DNA from 2 places in the Kribbella yunnanensis genome. Region 2 is predicted to be linked to the other one. Evidence: riboswitches for the same ligand, from Rfam matches in the RefSeq annotation. Region 2 holds a riboswitch; the other holds the start of a gene.
The links. A riboswitch is a leader RNA that binds a small molecule or an ion and turns the genes downstream of it on or off. The one in region 2 is predicted to bind thiamine pyrophosphate.

Region 1 (4,372 bases), on a different contig from region 2:
ACCACAACTTCTTCAACACCGAGTGGACGCCGGGTCGATCGGTCGCGGACTCAGACGACGACTGGACGGCCGATGACAAGGCTGAGCCCTGCGGAAAGAAGTCCAAGCAACGCCTGACCGCGGTCGAGCAGGAAGCGGCCGGTCGCGCTTACATGGCTGGATTCTTCCGTCTCGAACTCGGCCGCGAGACCGCGCTGCTGCCGCTGCTGGACGGGTCGAACGCCCGCGCCCGCTCGGCCGGTCGCGCGGTCGTCTCGGTGATGGCGCAATCACCTCGCCGGTACGACGTCGCTCGCCTGGACGGAGCTTCCGGCGTACTGACTGGGTCTGCTCGGACGCGAGTGTGCGCTTCGGATTGCGTGCGCAACCCCTATGGGCGATACCCGCATTGGGTCACCGATCCGCCGGTCGAGCACCTTCCGGCCGGTCGGGTGACCGAGTTGAGCTGGACCGCGTCGGATGGGCGACTCCGCTTCGACTTGCCGGTCGGCCTCCGCGATGTCCGACAGTACGACGTACTGTCGTTGCGGGCGGCAACTGAAAAGGCGACGGATCTGTCGGTGCGGTTGACGGACGGCCACGGGCGGTCGGCCAGTGTGCCGGTATCCACTGTCAGCAAGGCGTTGCAGCCGTTGCCGGGGAAGCTCGCCGACCTGCTGCCGAAGGTGATGCTGCAGACAGTCCGGATCCCGTTGGCCGGTCTGCCGGTCGACCTGCGGGACGTGCGATCGGTGGAGATCCGGACCGACCGGGTCGCCCGAGGTACGGCGTACCTGGCTGATCTGTCGTTCTCGACGCCGTCACTCAGTCACTGGCGACCGCGGATGCTGCCGGTGTTGTCGGTCGCGGATGTGGACATGGTGGAAGGCGATTCCGGACCGCGGACGGCCGACTTCAAGGTGCGGATGTCGCGGGTCAGCCCGCGGCCGGTGACGTTCTGGGCGGAGGCGTCCGGGGACTTCACCAGCGATGTGGTGGCGCCGTTCCACGCCCGGGTGACGATCCCCGCCGGGCATCGGTCGGCAACGGTCAAGGTGCCGCTGCGACCGAACAAGCGGGATGGCGACGACGTCACCTTCATCATGGTGCTGTCCGGGTCGACGGATGCGATGATCGGCCGCTCGCTCGCCGACGGGATTGTCCGCGACGACGACCCGACTCCGGCGATCACGATCTCGCCGGGCGTGGGGACCGAAGGTCGTGGTGGGGTGGTCTTCCAGCTGAAGTTGTCCGCTCCGTCGGACCGTGGTGCCAACCTGACCGCCGAGCTTCGCAGCGGTACGGCGAAACTCGGTACTGACTTCGTTGATCCCGAGGGCGGTCTCTATCCGCAGGTCGATGCGGGCAAGACGACCGGGCAGTTCGTCGTACCGATCAAGGACGACAAACTGCGGGAGAAGGCCGAGACGTTCGCGGTCGTGATCACGGCCGCGGATGGCGCCGTACTGAAGGTCCCCTACCGGGTGCAGGGGACCATCCGCGACAACGACTAGAACGTTGGCAGGCCGGTCGTCGGTGAGGACGCCTGGCCGGAGTGCCAGCGGCGGGGAACCCGGCCGGCCAGACGGGCGTTGCGGCCGGCGCTGACGGCGTCGCGCATGGCGGCCGCCATCAGGGCCGGCTTCTCCGCGCGGGTGACCGGAGTCGCCAGCATGACCGCCGCGCAGCCGAGCTCCATCGCGAGGGCGGCATCGCTCGCCGTACCGATCCCGGCGTCGACGATGACCGGGACGTTGGCCGCCTCGGCGATCAGCGCGATGTTGTGCGGGTTGCGGATCCCGAGGGCCGAGCCTATCGGTGCGGCCAACGGCATCACGGCTGCACACCCGGCCTGCTCCAGTCGGCGAGCCAGGATCGGGTCGTCGTTGGTGTACGGGAGCACGGTGAAGCCGTCGGCGATGAGGATGTCCACGGCGTCCAGCAACTCGACCGGATCGGGCAGCAGCAGGTGGTCGTCGGCGACCACCTCGACCTTGATCAGATCGGTACCCAGCGCCTCGCGGGCCAGCCGGGCGGTCAGCACAGCCTCGGCCGCGGTGTGACAGCCAGCAGTGTTCGGCAGGATCTCGATCCCGTGCCGCTTCAGTACGTCGAGCACCGAGCCCTCGTGCCCGGTCCCCAGCCGGCGCATCGCGACCGTGGTCAACTGGGTGCCGGAGGCAATCAACGCCTCCTCCATCACTTCCAGGTTCGCCGAACCGCCGGTGCCCATGATGAGCCGCGAGGAGTACGTCCGGCCGCCCAGCTCGAAGGGGTCGTCCATGTCAGCCTCCCTGGACCGCGCCGACGATCTCGACCCGGTCACCCGCCGTCAGGATCGTGGCGGACCACTCGTCGCGGGTCAGCACACTCTGATTCACCGCGACCGCGATCCCGGTCTGCCGATCCGACATCTCCGCGACCAGCTGAGCGACCGACATCCCCGGTCCGCTGCTGGTCGCCGTACCGTTCACCCACACCGCGTGCTCAGCCGGTGACTCGTCGTACTGCGTCATGCGTCCTCCCTACGCCGGAATTACCCGATTCAGGTTCAGCGGTCGGCGACGCCTGCTCTGTCGCCCTCTCAGCCCACTCCGGTGCGAGCTCCCGCGGTGCTATCGACTTAAGTGTCCCGCAAACAATGTAACTCGGCGCTAGCGACGCCCAGGCACGCACCTCGCGGCACTTGAGTCACGCCCACGATGAACACCGCATCGAGGACGCGCCTCAAGCACCACGATGCACGCACCTGGACGCCGCTATCACTCGAGCTACATCGTTTGCGGGACACTAGTTCCCCGTCAGCAAACTCGCCAATTCTGTTGGCCTGTAGAGCACTTGCTTGCCGGCTCGCTGGGGTTCGACCAGACCGGTACGGCGGAGCAGTTGCAGGTGCTGGCTGACCGCGGACGGGGTGACCCCGAGTTCGGCGGCTACGTCGGTCGTGGTGCGTGGGTGGGTAAGGAGCTGCAGGATGCGGGCGCGCGCCGTACCGATGAGTTTGGCGAGGTCTTGTGGCGTGGGAGGGTCGACGACTGTCCACAGGTTGGCCTGGCCGCGGGGTGGGTAGCCGAGGAACGGTTCGGCTCCGGGGTCGTACGGGATCACGGCGTGTGGGCCGAACAGGGTCGGCTGAAGGACGAGACCGCGGCCGTCGACCTTCTCTACGCGGCTGATTGCACTCACCTTGTCGACCTTCAAGAGGCCTTGGCTATAAGAGATCGCGGGGCCGAGTTCGTTGAGCATCGCGCCGGTGCCTTGCTGCGTGAGCACATGACCGCGGTACGTGATGTCGGCGGAGAGGATGGTCCGCATGCGATTCCAGTACGGCGCGATGACCGTCTGCCAGTAGTCGTCGAGGGCTGTGGTGACCCGGGCTGGTGTGAGGCCTTCGGGCAGCTCGCCGTTGACTGCTGTGTGCTGTCTGGTGAAGGTCTCTTGATCGACCGCGGCTATGAGCTGGAGTTCGTCGGTGAACTGGGTAAGTGGGGAAGTCGGCCGCGGCGTGAGGTAGTCGGGGCTACCCATGGTGTCGTTGACCAGGTGGCTGAGTACGGTCCAGTCGAGGTCTTCGAGTAGTGGCTGGACTGTGCGGATCCAGGGGAGCTGGAGCGGGAACCGGCCGGGGTCGCGGAGGGCGCGGAGGGACAGGACGGTTTCCGAGGCGGGTGACAGGGCGAAGCGGACCTCCTCCAGATCCCGGGACGTCAGTTCGTAGGTCAGCACCCGTTCATTACATCCCGCGGTGGCCGGGACCGCCGTCTTGGGGGATTGTTGGGCGCGGCCAGTCCTGCTCTGGCTTGTTGATCGGGCCCGTGTCGTCGTCGAGGACCTTGCCGGTGGCCCAGGCGTCGTCGGTGATCGCGTTGCGCGGTACCGCCAGCGCGAGTTTGAAGTCCTGGTCGGGCTGGGCGGTCGTGTTGCCGTGGATCTCGACGGCGACGGTCTTGCGGGTCTCGCCGGGCGCGAAGGTGATCGTGGTCGACAGCGGTCGGACGATCTCGGGGTCGGCGGTGAAGCCGGCTGTCTCGGCGTGAACGGTGACTTCCTGGCGGCTCGGTCTGTTGAGGGTGACGGTGAAGTCGACCTTCGTCATGCTGTTGCCCTCGGCAATTGGTGCTGCATCGGCGACCGAGATCCGGGGGAGCTGGTTGATGGTCGTGCGACCTCTTGACGGGGTGCTCAGAGCGAGGTCGGAGATGAAGATTCGGCCTTCGTTGGTGCGGTCCGTGCGGAGTTCTACCGCCTTGAGGTTCCTTGTTTTCAAGGGGATTCGGACTGTTCGTAGCAGGGTCTTCGGTTGGCCGTCCTCAGGATTTCCGGGGAGCTGGGTGAGGGCGTCGCTGACCTGCGAGACGGCGACATCGCGGTGTTTGCCGTGGTGGTCGATCAG
Region 2 (4,372 bases):
CACCGCCTGAATCCCTGACCTGCCCTTTTGTGCAGAGGGTGGGAGTCTGTAGGGTCAATCGGCATGACCACCCGGCGGACTGGCCAGCGTGCTGGGTTGTCTGCGCGTGGACGGCACAGCCGGAAGAAGTCTCATCGGGTGCAGTGGTTCTCGGTGACGGCGTTGGCGGTGCTGGGGACTGTGATGGTGGTGCATCCGGATGCGACCGGGCGGCGGAGTTTGGCTGCTGAGGTTGTTGCCGGGGCATCTACTCCGGTTGCGCAGCCGGAGGTGGTGGTGCCTACTCCGGTGGTGGTGACGACTCCTACGCCTTCGGTGCATCTGACGACGCCGTTGCGGCCGGCACCTACGTTGACTCGGCAGCCCAAGGGCGCGAAGCCCAACGTCACCGTGTCGAGTGGGAAGCTGAGTGTCGTGCCGGGGTCTGACAAGGCGACCGGGGTGCGGGACAAGCTGACTTACCGGGTGGAGATCGAGCAGGGGTTGTCGGTGAACCCGGCGGCGGTGGCGTCGAGTATTCACAAGACGCTGACTGATCCGCGTGGGTGGCAGGCGGTACATCCGGTCAGTTTCGAGCGGACCGACTCGGAGAACGTGGATCTGCGGATCATCGTGGCCACGCCGACGCTGACCGACAAGTTGTGTCTGCCGCTCGACACCGGTGGTGAGGTGTCGTGCCGGGTCGAGGACCGGGTCGTGCTGAACGCCAAGCGGTGGATGTACGCAGTGCCGGCGTACGGCGGGGATGTCGTGCTGTACCGCAACTATCTGGTCAACCACGAGGTCGGGCACGCGCTTGGGCACGGGCACTCGACCTGTGGGCAGCCGAAGACTCCGGCGCCGGTGATGATGCAGCAGACCAAGGGGCTCGGTGGCTGTCGGCCGAACGCGTGGCCGACGATCAAGGCCACCTGACCCGTCCCGTGAGAAGCTGAGTCCCCAGGGAGGGAGCAGCGATGTCGTCACAGGACTTCCCGACGTACGGACGTGAGCCGGAGCGTCCGGACCAGGAGCAGCCCGCCGAGGAGCAGCACATCGCTCCGCCCACACCGTACGGCGGTGGCACGTACGCCGGCGGTGGTCAGCCACTGCCGCCCGTCCCGTATGCACCTGCGCAGCCCTACGGCTCCCAACCAGGTCAGTACGGCGGTCCGCCCACCGACCCGACTCAGCCGCCGAGCTACCGGCCCGGACACCCGTACGGCGCTCCCGTGGATCCGCATCCCGACGCATTCCCGACGTACGGGCGTAAGGAGCCGTTCGCCGGCCGTGATCCGCGCGCGGCCAAGGTGGTGCTGTTCGCCACTGTGATCGCGGCTGTCTACGGACTGATGGTGGCCACGGTCCAGCGGGTCTCGATCCGGGAGATCACCCAGGCACCGGGCTCACCGCTCAACCACCCGCTGCGCACCGATGTGATCGACGCGCTCGGCCAGCTCCTCATCGTCCTGGTCGGCGCTGCAGCTCTCGTCCTGTGGGCGAGAGACGTGCTGGCTCGCCGCAAGGCCGCCCGCCAGCCCGAGGCCGTCGAGATCGTGGGAGGCGTGCTGGTCGGCGTCTCGCTGATCCCCCTGTTCATCTGGGCCGGCATGGTGCTCTCGACCGGCCTGGGGGCTGTCGACGAGACGCTGGAGCGGCTACCGACGGCGTACGCGTGGGGTGGTTTCGGTCTGCTGATTCTGGCGGCCGGACTGTTTCTCGGCTATCGCGAGCTCAAGCCGGACCTCGACACTGTGGTTCGGGCCGCACCCGGCCGACCACCCTGGGAGTGAGCGCTCCCGTAGTCCTCGTCCCGGGCCTCGGCCTCGGGCCGGAGTCGTACGCACCAACCGTCGAGCACCTCTCAATGCCGTACCGGGTGGTCACACTGCCCGGGTACGGCGAACCGGCCGACAACCGCGATGACCTGCACCCCGAGGCCCTCGCTGCCCGTCTGGAGCAGCAGGTGCGGGAGCGCTCGGTCCTCGTCGGGCACTCCGCCGGTGCGCAGATCGTGGTCGAGCTGGCGGTCGCCCACCCGGAGCTGGTGCACGCACTGGTCCTGATCGCTCCGAGCGGTGACACGAAGTCCGCGGGCTGGCTCGACCTGGGCATGCGCTGGCTGGAGTCGGCCGCACCGGAGTCACCGCGGCTGATCCCGGTCCTAGCGCCGCAATACGCCCGTACGACGTTCTCTACGATCGCCCGGGCAGCTGCGGCCTGCCGACGGCACGATCTGGCCGGTGTGATCACCAGAGTCCAGTCGCCGGTCGTGATCATCCGGTGCCGCCACGACCACCTGTCACCGGCAGACTGGGCCGACCGCCTGGCCGCTCTGAGCCACGGTGAGTCGCGGACGCTGTCCACCGGGTCACACATGCCGGTGCTGACCAACGGCCCGGAGGTGGCCGCGCTCATCCACCGAGCAGCCGCCGCGCGGCCGGCGGACTGAGGCGTTATCGTTGACGCGGTAGCAAAACCTTTGCGGGAGCTCGCACCGAATGCGGGCTGAGAGGGCGACTAGGGTCGCCGACCGCCTGAACCTGACCGGGTAATGCCGGCGTAGGGATCGCAATGACTGATACAGCAATTCGTCCTGCCAATGCAGAAGCACCGCTCGTCCTCACCACGGATGCGCCGAGGACGCTGGGGTTCCTCGACCAGTTCACGCTCTGGGGCAACCTCGGCATCTCGCTGTTCGGCCCGGTCACCGGTGCGCTCGTCGCGGCGTACACAGGCTCGTTGTGGCAGGGCCTGCTCGCGGTGGTCGTCGGGTGCGGCATCGGCGCGCTCGTGCTCGGTGGCTCGGCCGTCTTCGGTTCGCACACCGGCGCACCGGCCATGGCCAGTCTGCGCGGCCTTTTCGGCCGTCGCGGGTCTATGGCCCCGACGGTACTGAACATCGCGCAGAACATCGGTTGGGCGACGATGGAGATCATCGTCATCTCGCAGGCCGCGGTCGCGGTGACGAGTGAGCGCTGGCGCTGGCTGTTCGTCGTACTGGCGGGCATCATCGCGACCACGATGGCGGTCCGGCCGTTGGGCAGCGTGAAGATCCTGCGCAAGTTCATGGTCTGGCTGGTGTTGATTGCCTCGGTCTACCTATTCATCCAGGTGCTGAGCAAGCCGGTGCAGTCATTGCCGCAGGACAGTGTGTTCGGGTTCTGGCCGGCCGTCGACCTGGCCGCCGCCGGTGTCGTCTCGTTCGCGCCGCTCGCCGCCGACTACACCCGGCACTCCCGCACCAACAAGGCGGCCTTCGGTGGTTCGGCTCTCGGCTACGGCCTGGCCGCGATCCTGTACTACGCCTTGGGTGTCTTCGCGGTCGCGACTCTGCAGACCGACAGCGAAGGCGTCATCACCGCGCTCGTCACCTTGCCGGCCGGTGCGATCGCGTTGTTCGTGCTGCTGGTGGACGAGGTCGACGAGGCGTACGCGAACGTCTACTCGACCACGATGGCCGCGCACAACCTGATCGGTCACGTCGATCGCCGCTGGATCTCGATCGCGATCGGCGTCCTCGCCACCGGTCTCGCGCTATTGGTTGACCTGGGCAACTACACGCAGTTTCTCTACCTGATCGGCTCGGTCTTCATCCCGCTGTTCGCGGTCGCGATCGCCGACTTCTTCCTGGTGAGCAAGATGAACTGGGACGTCTCCGGTACGGCGAAGTTCCGCTGGCAACCCACGGTCGCGTGGCTGATCGGGTTCGTCGCCTACCAGCTCGTGAATCCGGGCACGGTCGCCGGGTGGTCGCCGTTCTGGGAAGGTGTCCAAGGCAAGCTCTTCGGTGGGCAGGCCGTGCCGGGCTGGTTGGGTGCGACCTACACCAGCATCATCGTCTCGATACTCGCAGCAGTTCTCCTCGGCAAAATCGGTCGCGGCCGGATCGTGACCCGCGAACCGGTGGACAACTGACCTGCGGCACGCGGGATACTTGCGCCCATGCTCAACTCCGCACTGCGCAGCCGGGCCGAGTACGCCGAGCTCGGCGTCGACGGTCTGGCTGCGCGGACCTCGCCCGAGCGGGACGCAGACATCGTCAAGGCCGTCGAGGAACTGCTCGACGGCCGGGAATCGGTTCTTGATCTGTGCTGTGGCTACGGCCGGATCTCGCTCCCGCTGGCGCGCGCCGGGAAGACCGTGCGCGGCCTCGACATCTCGCCGAACCTGGTCGAGGCCGGCCGGATCCAGGCGAACGAGGAGGAGCTGGCGATCGACTGGGCGATCGGGTCGATGACCGATCTGCCGTACGCGTGGGACTCGTTCGACGCGGTGATCTGCCTGTGGACCGCGTTCCACGAGCTGTTCGCCGAGGACGAGCAGATCTCGACGATCTGCGAGATCTCCCGGGTGCTGAAGCCGGGCGGGATCGCGATCATCGAGGGCCCGT

Region 1: another riboswitch for thiamine pyrophosphate. It lies ahead of thiS (sulfur carrier protein ThiS); the one in region 2 lies ahead of ABD231_RS33660 (purine-cytosine permease family protein).

The regions. Positions count from the first base shown of each region.
Region 1 is NZ_BAAANF010000013.1:344,503-348,874, forward strand. Features, by position in the region: gene ABD231_RS19415 (hypothetical protein) at 1-1,493, shown strand, start outside; gene ABD231_RS19420 (thiazole synthase) at 1,490-2,263, opposite strand; gene thiS (sulfur carrier protein ThiS) at 2,265-2,495, opposite strand; TPP riboswitch at 2,484-2,600, opposite strand; gene ABD231_RS19430 (ArsR/SmtB family transcription factor) at 2,770-3,705, opposite strand; gene ABD231_RS19435 (hypothetical protein) at 3,713-4,372, opposite strand, start outside.
Region 2 is NZ_BAAANF010000022.1:390,154-394,525, forward strand. Features, by position in the region: gene ABD231_RS33640 (ATP-binding protein) at 1-10, shown strand, start outside; gene ABD231_RS33645 (DUF3152 domain-containing protein) at 64-915, shown strand; gene ABD231_RS33650 (hypothetical protein) at 957-1,772, shown strand; gene ABD231_RS33655 (alpha/beta fold hydrolase) at 1,769-2,431, shown strand; TPP riboswitch at 2,454-2,563, shown strand; gene ABD231_RS33660 (purine-cytosine permease family protein) at 2,554-3,897, shown strand; gene ABD231_RS33665 (class I SAM-dependent methyltransferase) at 3,925-4,372, shown strand, end outside.